2 linked regions of the Desulfobacula toluolica Tol2 genome follow. The protein of the gene in region 1 interacts with the protein of each later gene in a pairwise test. Links are inferred from orthologs where the notes say so. Each region holds a gene or a part of one and is shown in the gene's direction. Other genes may lie near its edges. The genes, in order: def and rplD.

Region 1 (3,741 bases):
GTACCGAAGAGAAGACTTGAACTTCCACGCCTTGCGGCACTAGATCCTAAGTCTAGCGTGTCTACCAATTCCACCACTTCGGCTTAATCCCTTAAGCACATGATTTGGTGCCGAAGGGGAGATTCGAACTCCCACAAGCGTTCGCTCACTTGTCCCTGAAACAAGCGCGTCTACCAATTCCGCCACTTCGGCTCTAAGCCTTCCATACTGCACATAAACGAGCAATTAAAGATTGCTTAAAAATCATGATTAGGCTATATATATGTGTTTGAAAGCTTTGTCAAGATTATTGTTCCAAATAGAAAAGGTAAATATGGAATTAATTGAAAATATAGATCAGATTAACAGTCCGTTTAAAAATGCGGTCATTACCATCGGCAACTTTGACGGTGTTCACAAAGGACACCAGAGTCTTTTTCAGCAAGTGATAGAAAAAGCAAAACAGATCAACGGAACATCCGTTGCCATGACATTCGATCCTCACCCGCTAAAAGCTTTGGGAATTTCAGGCCCGCCCTTGATTACCAGACGTGACCAAAAGCTTGAACTTATTGAACAATGCGGCATAGATGTTTTGTTGTGCATCCCTTTCAACATGGAGTTTGCCGCCATTACCGCCCATGATTTTATTGAAAACTTTCTTGTGAATAAAATCGGAATGAAAGCTATCATTATTGGCGCGGACTATTCATTTGGGAAAGACAGACTGGGTAATGTAGATCTTTTAAAAACAGAAGAAGACAATCTTGGATTTAAAACCATTGTTTCACCCTGGATAAATAATACGGATTCAGATCTTGAAAGAATCAGCAGCACCAGAATCCGTGAAATTGTCAGTCAGGGAAATGTTGACCAGGCCATGAAATATCTTGGCCGGCACTATCAAATCAGGGGTAAAGTGATCAAAGGTCGCGAACGTGGCGGCAGCCAACTGGGATTTCCAACTGCCAATATCAAACTCCATGATGAGTTGTGCCCTAAACTGGGGGTCTATGCGGTGACGGTGGAAACAACAAAAGGCAATTTCTGGGGGGTGGCCAACATTGGTTTCTCACCTACATTTGGAGACCATATATTTACCATTGAGGTTCATATCCTTGATTTTAATCATGACATTTATGATACCCGTATCCGGGTCAATATGGTTGCAAGGTTAAGGGATGAACAAAAATTTGCCAATATTCACGAACTTTCCGAACAGATTAAAAAAGACATTGAAACCGCAAAGGATATTTTAGAGAAAAATGGCCATTCTTAAAATTTTAACCTATCCTGAAAAATCGCTATTGCAACCATCAGATAAGGTTGACACAATTGACGATGACATAAGAAAACTAACCGAGGATATGGGAGAAACCATGTTTGAGGCACCTGGCGTCGGGCTTGCCGCGCCCCAGGTTGGTGTGAACAAACGAATTATTGTCTATGATTCAAATGCAGCAAATCCGGAAGATGACGGGTCAAAAAAGGAATTTACAGCCTTGATCAACCCCGAAATAATTTCAGCTTCGGGCAGCATTATTTCAGAAAAAGAAGCCTGTTTAAGTGTGCTTGACTATAGCTCTGATGTTAAAAGATATGAGACCGTAACGGTTAAGGCTCTTAATACTGAAGGAAAACAACTTGAATTTGAGGCCAAGGGAATTCTTGCCGTCATCATGCAGCATGAAATTGATCATCTTGATGGTATACTGTTTATTGACAGAATCAGCATCTTAAAAAGAACCATGTATAAAAAGAAACTTGCAAAAAAATTGAAAATCAAATGAAACAAAAAATATGTGTCATATACATGGGAACACCTGATTTCAGTGTTCCGGCTTTGCAGCACCTGGCGGCACAGGATGATTTTCATATCAGCCTGGTGGTCACTCAACCGGACAGGCCCAAGGGCAGAGGGAAAAAACTTGCACCCTCCCCTGTCAAAACTGCTGCGCTCGAGCTGGGCCTTGATGTTTTTCAACCCGAAAAAATCAACACACAAGAGGCAAAAGACAAACTTTTATCCCTTCAACCTGATTTTTTTGTTGTTGCAGCATTTGGGCAGATCCTTTCACAGGAAATTTTGGACATTCCCAAAGTATATCCCATAAACATCCATGCCTCTCTGTTACCCAAATACAGGGGGGCATCCCCCATCCAGGCATCCATTCTGAATATGGATGAGATCACCGGGGTTACCACCATGGTTATGGCCAAAGGAATGGACACAGGAGATATTCTGCTGACATCAGAAACACCCATATCAGAACATGATACTGCCCAGGATATCCATGACCGGCTGGGGGAAATCGGTGCGGACCTTATTGTGAAAACCATTCATGCCATTTTGGACAACCGCCTGAAACCCATGCCCCAGGATCACTCAAAGGCCACGAATGTCAAAATGCTCAAAAAAAGTGACGGCAAGATCAACTGGAACCTTTCCAACCGACAGATCCGTGCCCATATCAATGCCATGACACCCTGGCCAGGCGCATTCACCCATCTTGAGAATAAATTGATCAAAATTTATACTGCCAAGACATCTGACAAGCCTGCCAACCATGAGCCAGGAGTCATTTTTCAATGCGACAAAGAAGGTATCCATGTAACAACCGGAAACGGCTGCCTGACAATTCTTGAACTGATGGGGTCGTCCGGGAAACGATTAAAAGCCATGGACTTTTTATGCGGTCACAAGATTGATCCACCTGTAAAATTTGATCTTTAGATGATTAAAGATCCCCGACACATCGCCTTGAATGTTTTATGCTCCTGGCACAAGGCATCATTGACCCTTGACAAAAGCCTGGAAAACCATTCAGAAGAGATATCCTGTCTTTCCAAAAATGACAAAAACCTTTGCAATGCCTTGATATTCGGTGTTCTTCGTCATAGAGAATCTATTGATCATACCCTTTGTGCTTTTTCAAATATTCCCTTGATAAAAATAGACACAGCGCCTTTATATCTATTAAGAATAACTTTATTTCAAATTCTGTACATGGACAGAATTCCGGCCTTTGCCGCCATTAATACTGCGGTTGATATTGCAAAAAAAACTTCAGGAAAAAAAACAGCTGGATTTATTAATGCCGTGCTAAGAAATGCGGCAAAAAACAATTCAAAAATCACTTTACCTGACCCAAAGGCGGAACCGGCAAAATTTATTTCCATCCAATATTCTTTGCCCTTATGGCTGTCCGGAAAATGGAACCATGCTTTTGGATTTGAAAAATCAAGCTTGCTTTGCCGACAGATCAATACGATTCCTCCGATTACCCTTCGAACCAACACATTGAAAATTGACAGGCAATCTCTTGCCCAAAAACTTTCTTTAGTCGCAAAAAACATTGAGTTGACTGAATATGCAGATCAGGGAGTCAGTTTTACCAACCCCAGTATACTCATCCGGGAATTTGAAGCATTTAAACTTGGATTGTTTCAAATCCAGGATGAAGCCGCACAGATTGTCACACAGTTATTGGCACCCAGACCCGGAGAAAAAATTCTGGATGCCTGTGCCGGCCTTGGGGGAAAAACCGGCCACATTGCCCAGCTAATGGAAAACAAGGGAATAATTATCGCAGCGGATGTGGAACCCAAAAAACTTGAATTCCTTGAATCAGATGCAAAAAAACTGGGTATTGAGATTATCCGGACAAAACCAATAAATTTGCTAAAAACCTCTATCAAGGATTTTGACTTTTATTTTGACCGTGTCCTGATAGATGCTCCCTGCACAGGGCTTGGCGTACT
Region 2 (10,684 bases), 2.3 Mb from region 1 along the record:
CTCCTCATACGAAATTCAAAGCAGAAATGTATGCATTGAGCAAAGAAGAAGGTGGTCGTCATACTCCGTTTTTCAGTGGTTACAGACCCCAGTTCTTTTTCAGAACAACAGATATTACGGGTGTTTTGACTCTTGACGAAGGCGTGGAAATGATCATGCCAGGGGATAATGCAACCATTAACGTGGAATTGATTAATCCCATTGCAATGGAAAAAGAACTCCGCTTTGCAATCAGAGAAGGTGGACGTACTGTTGGTGCCGGTGTTATCGGTGAAATTGTAGAATAAGTTAGGACGAACGATCTATCATGTTGAAAACAAAAATTAGGATCAGGCTTAAGGCATATGATCATAAACTTCTTGATCAGTCTTCGGTAGATATTGTTGATACTGCAAGGAAGAGTGGAGCCAAAATCGTAGGGCCGGTACCTCTTCCTACCAGGATAAACAAGTTTACCGTACTGCGTTCTCCCCATGTAAACAAAAAATCAAGGGAACAGTTTGAGATCAGAACGCATAAAAGAATGATGGATATTCTGGAACCCACCCAACAGACAGTTGACGCGTTAATGAAGCTTGATCTTTCACCGGGTGTGGATGTGGAAATTAAATTATAGTTCAATAACAGGAACCAATTATGAGCGCATTACTTGGAAAAAAAATCGGAATGACCAATGTGTTTTCCTCGGACGGAAAGCTTGTTCCTGTTACCGTTGTGCAGGTCGGACCATGTGTTGTTACACAGATTAAAACAATAGAATCTGATGGATACAATGCTCTTCAACTTGGATTTGATGAAAAACCGGTTGAGAAATTGAATAAGCCCATGGCCGGACATTTGAAGAAAGCAAGTGATAAAGGATTCCGTGTTTTAAAAGAGTTTAGAACCGATGATGTTGAAAGCGTTGAAGCAGGCGCTACTATCGGAATTGATATATTTACTGTTGGTGATAAGGTGAACATATCAGGTATTTCAAAAGGACGCGGTTTTCAGGGAACGATTAAACGACACGGTTTCCAACGCGGGCCTGAAACTCATGGTAGCAGAAATCATAGAAAACCAGGGTCTATTGGTAACAGCGCCTGGCCGGGAAAAGTTTTTAAGGGTAAGAAACTTCCAGGTCATATGGGTGTTAATCGAGAAACTGTAAAGAATCTTACAATCGTAGATATCAAGCATGACGATAACCTTCTGTTGGTAAAAGGCCCTGTACCGGGTTTTAAAACAGGAATATTGGAAGTTCGAAAAACTGATAAATAATTAAAAAAACAATCAGTTACGTATAAGACAAAAATGCGGCTATGGGTATTGCAAAGTTTATCGCAGTGATGCATAGCTGATCAAAATTTATGAGGAAGAATATGGCTACTGTAGATGTATTAAACAGTGCAGGTGAAAAGGTGTCTGAAACTCAGCTTCCTGATGAGATTTTCAAGACTTCCGTTAAAACAAGCGTTCTTCACCAGGTCGTGCGATCCCAGCTCGTTGCAAAACGGGAAGGGACTGCTGCGTCTAAGACCAGGGGTATGGTAAAGGGTAGTACAAGAAAGCTGTTTAGACAGAAAGGAACCGGTAATGCACGTGCCGGCAGTATTAAATCCCCTTTAAGAAAAGGTGGTGGTGTTATTTTTGGGCCGTCCCAAAGATCTTTTGCGATAAAAGTGCCCAAAAAAGTTAGAAAGCTGGCATTGAAAATGGCATTAAGTTCCAAGGTGGAAGAAAATACCATTACTGTGATTGATGATTTTAATCTTGAAACTATTAAAACCAAAGATCTGGCCAATGTACTCAAAACCTTATCGCTTTCAAATTTGTTGATTGTGTCTGATTCTGAGGATACAAATCTTTTGCTTTCCGCTAGAAATATTCCGGATATCAAGGTTATAAAGACCGAGGGTCTTAATGTATATGATATTTTAAAGTTTAAGAATCTTCTTTTGGTAGAGTCATCAATTAAAAATATCGAGGGGAGGTTGAGCTGATTATGGAACACTATGAAATTGTCAGAGGCCCTGTAGTAACTGAAAAAACAACCCTTCAAAAAGAATTAAACAACCAGGTGACGCTTAAAGTTGATAAAAGAGCCAACCGGGTACAAATCAAAGACGCTGTCGAGAAAAGTTTTAACACCAAGGTTAAGCAGGTCAGAACTATCAAGGTAAAAGGAAAAGTTAAACAGCGCGGTAAAATTATCGGCAAACGAAAAGACTGGAAAAAAGCCATAGTTACACTGATGCCAGGACAACGAATTGATTTTTTTGAAGGTGTTTAAAGAGGTATATATATGTCAACAATAATAAAGACAAAACCGACATCTCCAGGACGACGCTCTCAGGAATACCTTTCTTTTGAAGAAATTACCAAAACCAAGCCTGAAAGACGACTGACAAAGAACATAAACAAACGTGCCGGCCGAAATTCTTACGGAAGAATTACGGCTAAGCACAGAGGTGGCGGAGCAAAAAAGAAATATCGTATCATTGATTTTAAAAGAGATAAAGATGGTATCCCTGCAAAGGTATCTGCCATTGAATATGATCCGAACAGGAGTGCAAGAATTGCTCTTCTGGTTTATGCAGATGGTGAAAAAAGGTATATCCTGGCTCCTCTGGATGTGGCGGTCGGCGATATTCTTGAAACAGGATCCGGCGCTGATATAAAACCTGGTAATTGCATGCCGCTTGAGGATATTCCAACGGGTACAAGAATACATAATATCGAATTGAAACAAAATAAAGGTGGACAGATTGTCAGAAGCGCAGGTGCATATGCACGGCTTATGGCAAAAGAAGGCAGTTATGCGCAGGTTCTTCTTCCCTCTGGTGAAGTAAGAATGGTTCACCTGAAATGCAAGGCTACGATTGGCAGAGTGGGTAATGAAAAGCATGGTGATGTTAAGATCGGTAAAGCCGGTCGAAGCAGATGGATGGGAAGAAGACCGTCTGTTCGAGGAGTTGCCATGAACCCGGTTGATCATCCCATGGGCGGTGGTGAAGGAAGATCCTCCGGTGGTAGACAGCCCTGTACGCCTTGGGGTATTCCAACAAAAGGTAAGCGAACCAGGAAGAGTGCAAGAACAGATCAGTACATTGTTAAAAGAAGAGCTAAGAGAAAATAAATAGGTGGTAAATTATGCCAAGATCATTAAAAAAAGGTCCCTACATTGCACCTCAGCTTTTAAAAAAAGTGCTGGAAGCAAGTAAATCCACACGTAACAAAGTTATCAAGACCTGGTCACGCAGATCCACTATATTCCCTGAAATGGTCGGTGTCACATTTGCTGTGCATAACGGTAAAAAATTCATACCGGTTTTTGTTTCTGAAAATATGGTCGGACATAAGCTTGGTGAATTTTCACCTACAAGAACTTTCTGGGGGCATGCAGGAGATAAAAAATCCAAGAGATAAGCTCTTGTTTGATTAAAGGATATTGATATGGAAGTTAAAGCAACTACAAGACATACAAGAATTTCACCATTTAAGCTTAGGTTGCCCATTGCTGAAGTAAAAGGTAAAAATGCCGGACAAGCGCTGACATTGTTAAAATTCATGCCGCTCAAAGCTGCAGGTATTATTTATAAAACCTTGCAATCAGCTGTTGCAAATGCCGAGCATAACAATGAACTGGATGTGGATAAACTGGTTGTCAAGAATATTTTTGTTGATCACGGGCCGACCATGAAACGGTTCAGGCCGAGAGCCAGGGGTAGAGCAGCCAGAATTTTGAAACGAAGCAGTCATTTAACAGTTATTGTTGAAGAAACTGACAAATAGGAGGAAATAAGCTTGGGCCAGAAAGTACATCCTACCAGTTTAAGGTTAGGCATTATCAGGACTTGGGATTCCAGATGGTATGCAGACAAAGATTATGCCTCTTTTGTTGAAGAAGATTTTAAAGTCAGAAAATTTTTAAAAAAGAAACTCTTTCATGCAGGTATTTCAAAAATAGAAATCGAACGTTTTTCCAAACAGATTCGACTCAGGGTTTTTGCGGCAAGACCAGGTATAATAATCGGCAAGAAAGGGTCGGAGATTGCCCTTCTTAAGCAGGAACTTGAGAAAATGCTTGAACCTGCGGTGTTGATTGATATCAAAGAAGTCCGGCGCCCTGAAATTGATGCTCAGTTGGTAGCGGAGAATATTGCACTTCAACTTGAGAGAAGAATTGCATTTCGAAGAGCCATGAAACGAAGTGTGTCTTCGGCCATGCGGTTTGGTGCAAAAGGAATAAAAATTATTTGTGCCGGTCGTCTTGGTGGTGCTGAAATGGCTCGGACGGAATGGTACAAAGAAGGCCGTATTCCTCTTCACACCTTAAGGGCTGATGTTGATTACGGTTTTACCGAAGCAAGAACCACATACGGAGCCATTGGAATTAAAACTTTTGTATTTAAAGGCGAAGTATTAAGTCCCGGTGAACAAGCGTTGGTTAAATAGAGGTGATTAGGAGAAATAAAAAATGCTTAGTCCAAAAAATGTAAAATTCCGTAAACAGTTTCGCGGCAGGACAAAGGGTTCACCAGACAGGGGAAATACCTTAAGCTTTGGTGACTTCGGTCTACAGGCAATTGAATGCGGTTATGTTAATGCAAGACAGATTGAAGCAGCCAGGGTTGCATTGACCCGTCACGCTAAAAGAGCAGGAAAAAGCTGGATTCGATTTTTTCCTGATCATCCGGTTACAAAAAAACCGGCAGAAGTCAGGATGGGTAAAGGTAAAGGTGCTACGGATGCCTGGGTAGCCAGGGTGAAACCCGGCAAAATTCTTTATGAAATGGAAGGTATACCAAGAGAAGTTGCCAAAGAAGCCATGAAGCTCGCTGCCAGAAAACTTTCCGTGAAAACTCGTTTTGTGGAAAGGAGTAAATAAAATGAAAGTTAGTGAAATCAGAGAGATGGGAGCAGATCAGATTAAAGAAAAGCTTGGTGAATTAAAAAAAGAGCTTTTTAATCTTCGCTTTCAGAATGATGTCGGGCAGCTTGAGAATACAGCAACACTTTCCAATGTCAAAAAGGATATTGCAAGGCTTTACACGATATCCAATGAAATGAATGTAAACATTAGCTAATTTGCGAAGATATTACTATGGAAAATATTCAAAAAAATAAAAGAGAGCTGATTGGTCTTATTGTATCGGATAAAATGGATAAATCAGTGGTTGTTCAGGTCGAAAGATTTGTTCAACACAAGATTTATAAAAAATATATGAAACGATATAAAAAATACCATGCTCATGATGAGACAAATGAATGCAGAATCGGTGATACGGTTAAAATCATCGAAACCAGGCCTTTGAGCAAGCTGAAACGTTTCAGGATAAGTGAAGTCGTTAAAAGAGCTGTTTGATTAAGGGAGTTGAGAAATGATTCAGAGTGAAACTAGATTAACTGTAGCAGACAACTCCGGTGCAAAGGAACTGTACTGCATAAAGGTACTTGGCGGATCCAAAAGACGATATGCCAGCATTGGCGATATTATCACCTGCTCTGTTAAAGAAGCAATACCCAATGCAAAAGTCAGCAAAGGGGATATTGTTCAGGCCGTTATTGTCAGAACCAAAAAAGAAATATCCCGGCCTGATGGCTCAATGATCAGATTTGATGATAATTCAGCTGTAATTTTATCTAAATCAAACGAACCGGTTGGTACACGTATTTTTGGTCCGGTGGCAAGAGAGTTAAGGGCAAAAAGATTTATGAAAATCGTCTCTCTGGCTCCTGATGTGCTTTAACAATCAGGTTATTGGAGAAAAAATCTTATGGAAGCAATAAAAATTAGACTGAAAAAAGATGATAAGGTTAAAGTGCTGACCGGTAAAGATAAGGGAAAGATCGGTAAAGTACTGAAGGTCGTTAAAAAGACAAATCGGGTCGTTGTTGAAAATATTAATGTCGTTAAGGTTCATCAAAGGCCAACGCAGGCAAATCCACAAGGTGGTATTGTTGAAAAAACCATGCCGATTCATATTTCCAATCTCATGATTATGTGCAACTCATGTGTAAAGCCGACAAGAATTGGAATGAAATTATTGGAAGATGGAAAACGGGTCAGAATCTGCAAGAAATGCAGTCAGCAGATAGATTCATAAGACCAAAGGCGGAGAGAATAGATGGCAACTCTTAAGGAAAAGTATCATAACGAGGTTGTGCCCAAGCTCAAGGAAACTTTTAATTATAAAAATGAATTACAGGTACCTAAGCTGGAAAAAATCGTTTTAAACATGGGGCTTGGCGAAGCGGTCAGAAATCCAAAGATCGTTGATCCTGCAGCCGCCGAACTGGCGTTGATCGCCGGTCAGAAACCGGTAATTACAAGAGCAAAAAAACCGATTGCAAATTTTAAGCTTCGTGCTGATTTGCCTATTGGGTGCAAGGTTACCCTGCGCCGTCAAAAAATGTACGATTTTTTTGATCGGCTTGTAAATATCGCTTTACCACGTGTCAGGGACTTTAGAGGGATATCCGGAAAGGCTTTTGATGGCAGGGGTAATTATACTCTTGGTATTACCGAGCATATTATATTCCCTGAAATTGACTATGATAAGACCGACAGTATCAAGGGTCTTAATATTACAGTTGTGACGACAGCTAAAACCGATGAGGAAGGCAAGGCGCTCCTGAAATTTTTTGGGATGCCTTTCAAAAACTAAGGATCTTAAGGAGGAAAGCTTGGCTAAAAAAGCTTTAATCGTAAAGGCGCAGAGAAAACCAAAGTTTTCAGTACGTTCATACAACAGATGCCCCTTATGCGGTAGACCAAGAGGGTTTATTAGAAAAGCTGGTATTTGCAGAATTTGTTTCAGGGGACTTGCGTCAGAAGGTAAACTTCCCGGAGTTACCAAATCAAGTTGGTAACCAGCAAATTTTAACACAAAAAAATTATATCAGCGGATTTTAAGGAGATTTCAAATGGCAACTAGTGATCCAATTGCAGACATGCTGACAATCATAAGAAATGGTGGTAAAGCAGGGTTTGCTAAAGTGGATATCCCCGGATCAAAAATTAAATTGAAAATGGTGCGGGTGCTGAAAGAACAAGGATATATAAAGGATTTTAAATTCCTTGAAAATGAAACGCAAGGAGTTCTTCGTGTTTATTTAAAATATGTGTCTGAAGGACAGCCCACAATTTTTGGAATAAAAAGAGTGAGTAAACCGTCCTGCAGGGTTTACAGTAAATCAAAACAAATTAAGCCGGTTTTAAATGGGCTGGGCATATCAATTGTTTCAACCTCAAAAGGGTTGATGACGGATAAGCAGGCCATTGAAGCGAACGTCGGCGGTGAAATTCTTTGTAACGTATGGTAGTACAGGAGTAATATATATGTCTAGAATAGGAAAACAGCCGGTTCAGCTTCCAGATAAGGTCCAGTTCGCCCTGAAGGGTGATATGATTTCTGTTAAAGGACCCAAAGGTAATCTTGAGCGACAATTGCATCCGGCCATTGAACTTGAAATGAATGATGGTTTTGTAATGGTAACTACAGATACAAGTGATAAGAAAAAAGTGGCTTTGCAAGGGTTGTTCAGGTCCCTTATATCCAATATGGTAACCGGTGTTACTGCCGGTTATGAAAAGCAACTTCTCCTTTCCGGTATTGGTTATCGTGCAGAAACAAAAGGCAACAGTCTTATACTCAATGTAGGCTATTCCAATCCGGTCGATTTTAAAATTCCTGATGGAATCCAGGCGACTGTTGAAAAGAATACGCAAATTATTTTGACAGGTATAGATAAGGAGCTTCTTGGCCAGGTGGCGGCAAATATAAGAGATCTTAGACCTCCTGAGCCTTACAAAGGTAAAGGCATAATGTATTCGGACGAAAGAATCATTAGAAAAGCCGGTAAGACTGCTGGTAAAGATTAAAAGGCGGGAGTATAAAGATTATGGGAAATACATCACCAAGGCTTATATCAAGGCTTAAAAGAAAAAAAAGAATCAGGAAAAATATTCTTGGTAACCAGGATCGACCAAGATTGAGTGTATTCAGAAGTTCAAAACATATTTATGCTCAGATCATTGATGATACTGATCGGATTACACTTGTATCTGCATCTACACTTGATAAAGAATTTAATGAAAATAAGGCAGAGGGTAAAAAGGCTGAGATTGCAAAGGCAATCGGAATCCTTATCGGCAAGAGAGCTCTTGATAAAGGAATTACAAAAGTAGTTCTGGATAGAAATGGATTTTTATATCATGGCCGCATCAAAGCGCTTTCAGACGGAGCTCGCGAAGCCGGATTGATTTTCTAATTAAGGAGGAATACCCTTGGCAAGACAGCAGATGGAAGATAGTGGATTAATAGATAAAGTCGTCAGAATCAATCGTGTTGCAAAAGTTGTAAAAGGTGGTAGAAATTTCAGCTTCAGCGCACTTGTTGTGGTTGGTGACGGAGAAGGCAGTGTCGGGTATGGTCTGGGAAAAGCAACGGAAGTACCGGAAGCTATCAAAAAAGGCCTGGAAAAAGCAAAAAGAAATATGGTCAAAATTTCATTACTTGACGGTACTGTTCCTTTTGAAGTTATTGGTAAAGCAGGTGCAGGCCGAGTATTGCTTAAACCGGCTTCTCCTGGTACAGGTTTGATTGCTGGCGGTGGAATTCGTGCCGTCCTTGAGGCCGTCGGTGTAACCGATATCCTGACAAAATGTATCGGAACACATAACACCCAGAATATTGTTAGAGCTACAATGGCAGGGCTTCAATCTTTATGTACAAAGCAAGAAGTCGCAAAGCGTCGTGGACTTAGACCTGAAGATATATAATGAGGTTGTGAAAAATGGCTGGTAAAATTAGAATTACGCAAATCAGAAGCACAATAGGAAGACCGGCAAAACACGGTCGGATTATTCGTTCTCTGGGTATAAAAAAAATGAATTATACGGTTGAACATAATGCTGATCCGGTTATCCTGGGACAGGTTAAAAAAGTGTCTCACCTTGTGAAAGTAGAGGAGGTGTAATATGCAACTTCATGATTTAGCACCTGCACCAGGTTCCAGAAAAAACAGGAAAAAAGTCGGAAGAGGTCCTGGTTCGGGAATGGGCAAAACAAGTACCCGCGGCCATAAAGGCCTTAAAGCAAGATCCGGCGGCAGTGTCAGGCCGGGATTTGAAGGCGGCCAGATGCCGATTTACAGAAGACTTCCCAAAAGGGGATTCTTCAATATATTTAAAACAAACAATGCAGTCTTAAATGTAACAGATTTGGATAGATTTGAGGACGGTGCAATTATTGATATGGATGCCCTCAGAGAAGCCGGAATGGTAAAAGGTCGTGTTGACGGTGTTAAACTTCTTGGTAATGGTGAAACAACAAAGAAATTTTTCTTGAAAAATATTCTGGTTTCCAAAACTGCCAAAGAAAAAATTGAATCTGTCGGTGGAACAATAGAATAACCTTATCAGAAGTGATGTAAGGAACCAATAAATGATCGAGAATAGTTACCAGAATCTTTTTAAACTTCCTGAGCTTAAAAGAAAGATTTTTATTACACTCGCATTGCTTTTTGTTTACCGTATCGGTATCCATGTCCCAACACCCGGGGTTAACGGAGCTGCACTGGCTTCTTTCTTTGCTTCTGCCGAGGGCACCTTGTTTTCCATGTTTAATATGTTTTCAGGGGGTGCATTGGAAAGGCTTTCCATATTTGCATTAGGGATTATGCCTTATATCAGTGCTTCGATTATTTTAGAGCTGATGACAGTTGTTGTACCACACCTTGAACAACTTAAAAAAGAGGGCGATGCGGGCCGAAAAAAGAAAACTCAGTATACAAGATATGGAACAGTGGTTCTGAGTATTATCCAGGGCTTGGGCATCAGTGTTGGTCTTGAATCCATGACCTCACCTGCAGGTATTGCAATTGTTCCATACCCGGGATGGGGATTCAGGCTTGTTACCATTATAACACTGACAGCCGGGACTTCATTTATCATGTGGTTGGGAGAGCAGATTACCGAAAGAGGAATAGGAAATGGAATTTCCCTGATTATTTTTGCAGGTATTGTTGCAAGGATGCCGATAGCGATGGGTAATACAATACGACTTATGACAACTGGTGAAATGGGGATTTTTGCGATAATTATTCTTATTGTTCTCATGGTGATTGTTATTGCTGCAATTATATATATGGAACAGGCGCAGCGGCGCATACCCGTGCATTATGCAAAACGTGTTGTGGGGCGGAAAATGTATGGAGGACAAACTTCTCATCTTCCGCTTAAAATAAATACAGCCGGTGTAATCCCGCCTATTTTTGCTTCTTCCATTATTATGTTTCCTACGACTTTGGCACAATTTATCAATTTGCCGATTATGAAAACCGTAGCGGCAATGTTCAGCCCTGGAACAATTTGGTACTATCTTCTTTATATAGGATTTATTATTTTCTTTTGTTTTTTTTACACCGCTGTACAGTTTAATCCTGAAGATGTTGCTGAAAATATGAAAAAAAATGGTGGTTATATTCCGGGTATCAGGCCGGGGAAAAGAACATCCGAATACATTGATAAAGTGTTGACCCGCATTACTGTAGGTGGAGCAATTTATGTGTCTGCCGTGTGCGTTCTGCCAACCTTTTTAATGAGCAAGTTTAATATTCCGTTTTATTTTGGGGGTACGGCCCTTTTGATTGTTGTGGGGGTGTCAATTGATACCATTTCCCAGATAGAGTCCCATTT

The links.
Region 2: the proteins of def (region 1) and rplD interact in binary tests that used the Escherichia coli proteins (3 or more experiments, as listed by UniProt). The link is inferred for Desulfobacula toluolica Tol2 from one-to-one orthologs.

Annotation. Positions count from the first base shown.
Region 1 is NC_018645.1:1,757,735-1,761,475, reverse strand. Bases 18-3,006 are described here. They hold def (peptide deformylase), read left to right. Parts: upstream 18-1,244; coding sequence 1,245-1,769; downstream 1,770-3,006. Other genes in these bases: rsmB (16S rRNA (cytosine(967)-C(5))-methyltransferase RsmB), read left to right, coding at 2,714-3,006; fmt (methionyl-tRNA formyltransferase), read left to right, coding at 1,766-2,713; TOL2_RS08030 (bifunctional riboflavin kinase/FAD synthetase), read left to right, coding at 314-1,258. Also shown: more of rsmB, read left to right, coding at 3,007-3,741. UniProt on the Escherichia coli protein: Removes the formyl group from the N-terminal Met of newly synthesized proteins. Requires at least a dipeptide for an efficient rate of reaction. N-terminal L-methionine is a prerequisite for activity but the enzyme has broad specificity at other positions.
Region 2 is NC_018645.1:4,056,823-4,067,506, reverse strand. Bases 361-3,171 are described here. They hold rplD (50S ribosomal protein L4), read left to right. Parts: upstream 361-1,361; coding sequence 1,362-1,982; downstream 1,983-3,171. Other genes in these bases: rpsS (30S ribosomal protein S19), read left to right, coding at 3,133-3,171; rplB (50S ribosomal protein L2), read left to right, coding at 2,285-3,118; rplW (50S ribosomal protein L23), read left to right, coding at 1,985-2,272; rplC (50S ribosomal protein L3), read left to right, coding at 634-1,260; rpsJ (30S ribosomal protein S10), read left to right, coding at 361-616. In the rest of the region: tuf (elongation factor Tu), read left to right, coding at 1-287; more of rpsJ, read left to right, coding at 308-360; more of rpsS, read left to right, coding at 3,172-3,408; rplV (50S ribosomal protein L22), read left to right, coding at 3,436-3,774; rpsC (30S ribosomal protein S3), read left to right, coding at 3,787-4,437; rplP (50S ribosomal protein L16), read left to right, coding at 4,460-4,870; rpmC (50S ribosomal protein L29), read left to right, coding at 4,872-5,069; rpsQ (30S ribosomal protein S17), read left to right, coding at 5,087-5,347; rplN (50S ribosomal protein L14), read left to right, coding at 5,364-5,732; rplX (50S ribosomal protein L24), read left to right, coding at 5,760-6,089; rplE (50S ribosomal protein L5), read left to right, coding at 6,111-6,650; TOL2_RS24375 (type Z 30S ribosomal protein S14), read left to right, coding at 6,628-6,855; rpsH (30S ribosomal protein S8), read left to right, coding at 6,910-7,308; rplF (50S ribosomal protein L6), read left to right, coding at 7,325-7,867; rplR (50S ribosomal protein L18), read left to right, coding at 7,888-8,256; rpsE (30S ribosomal protein S5), read left to right, coding at 8,288-8,767; and 3 more genes.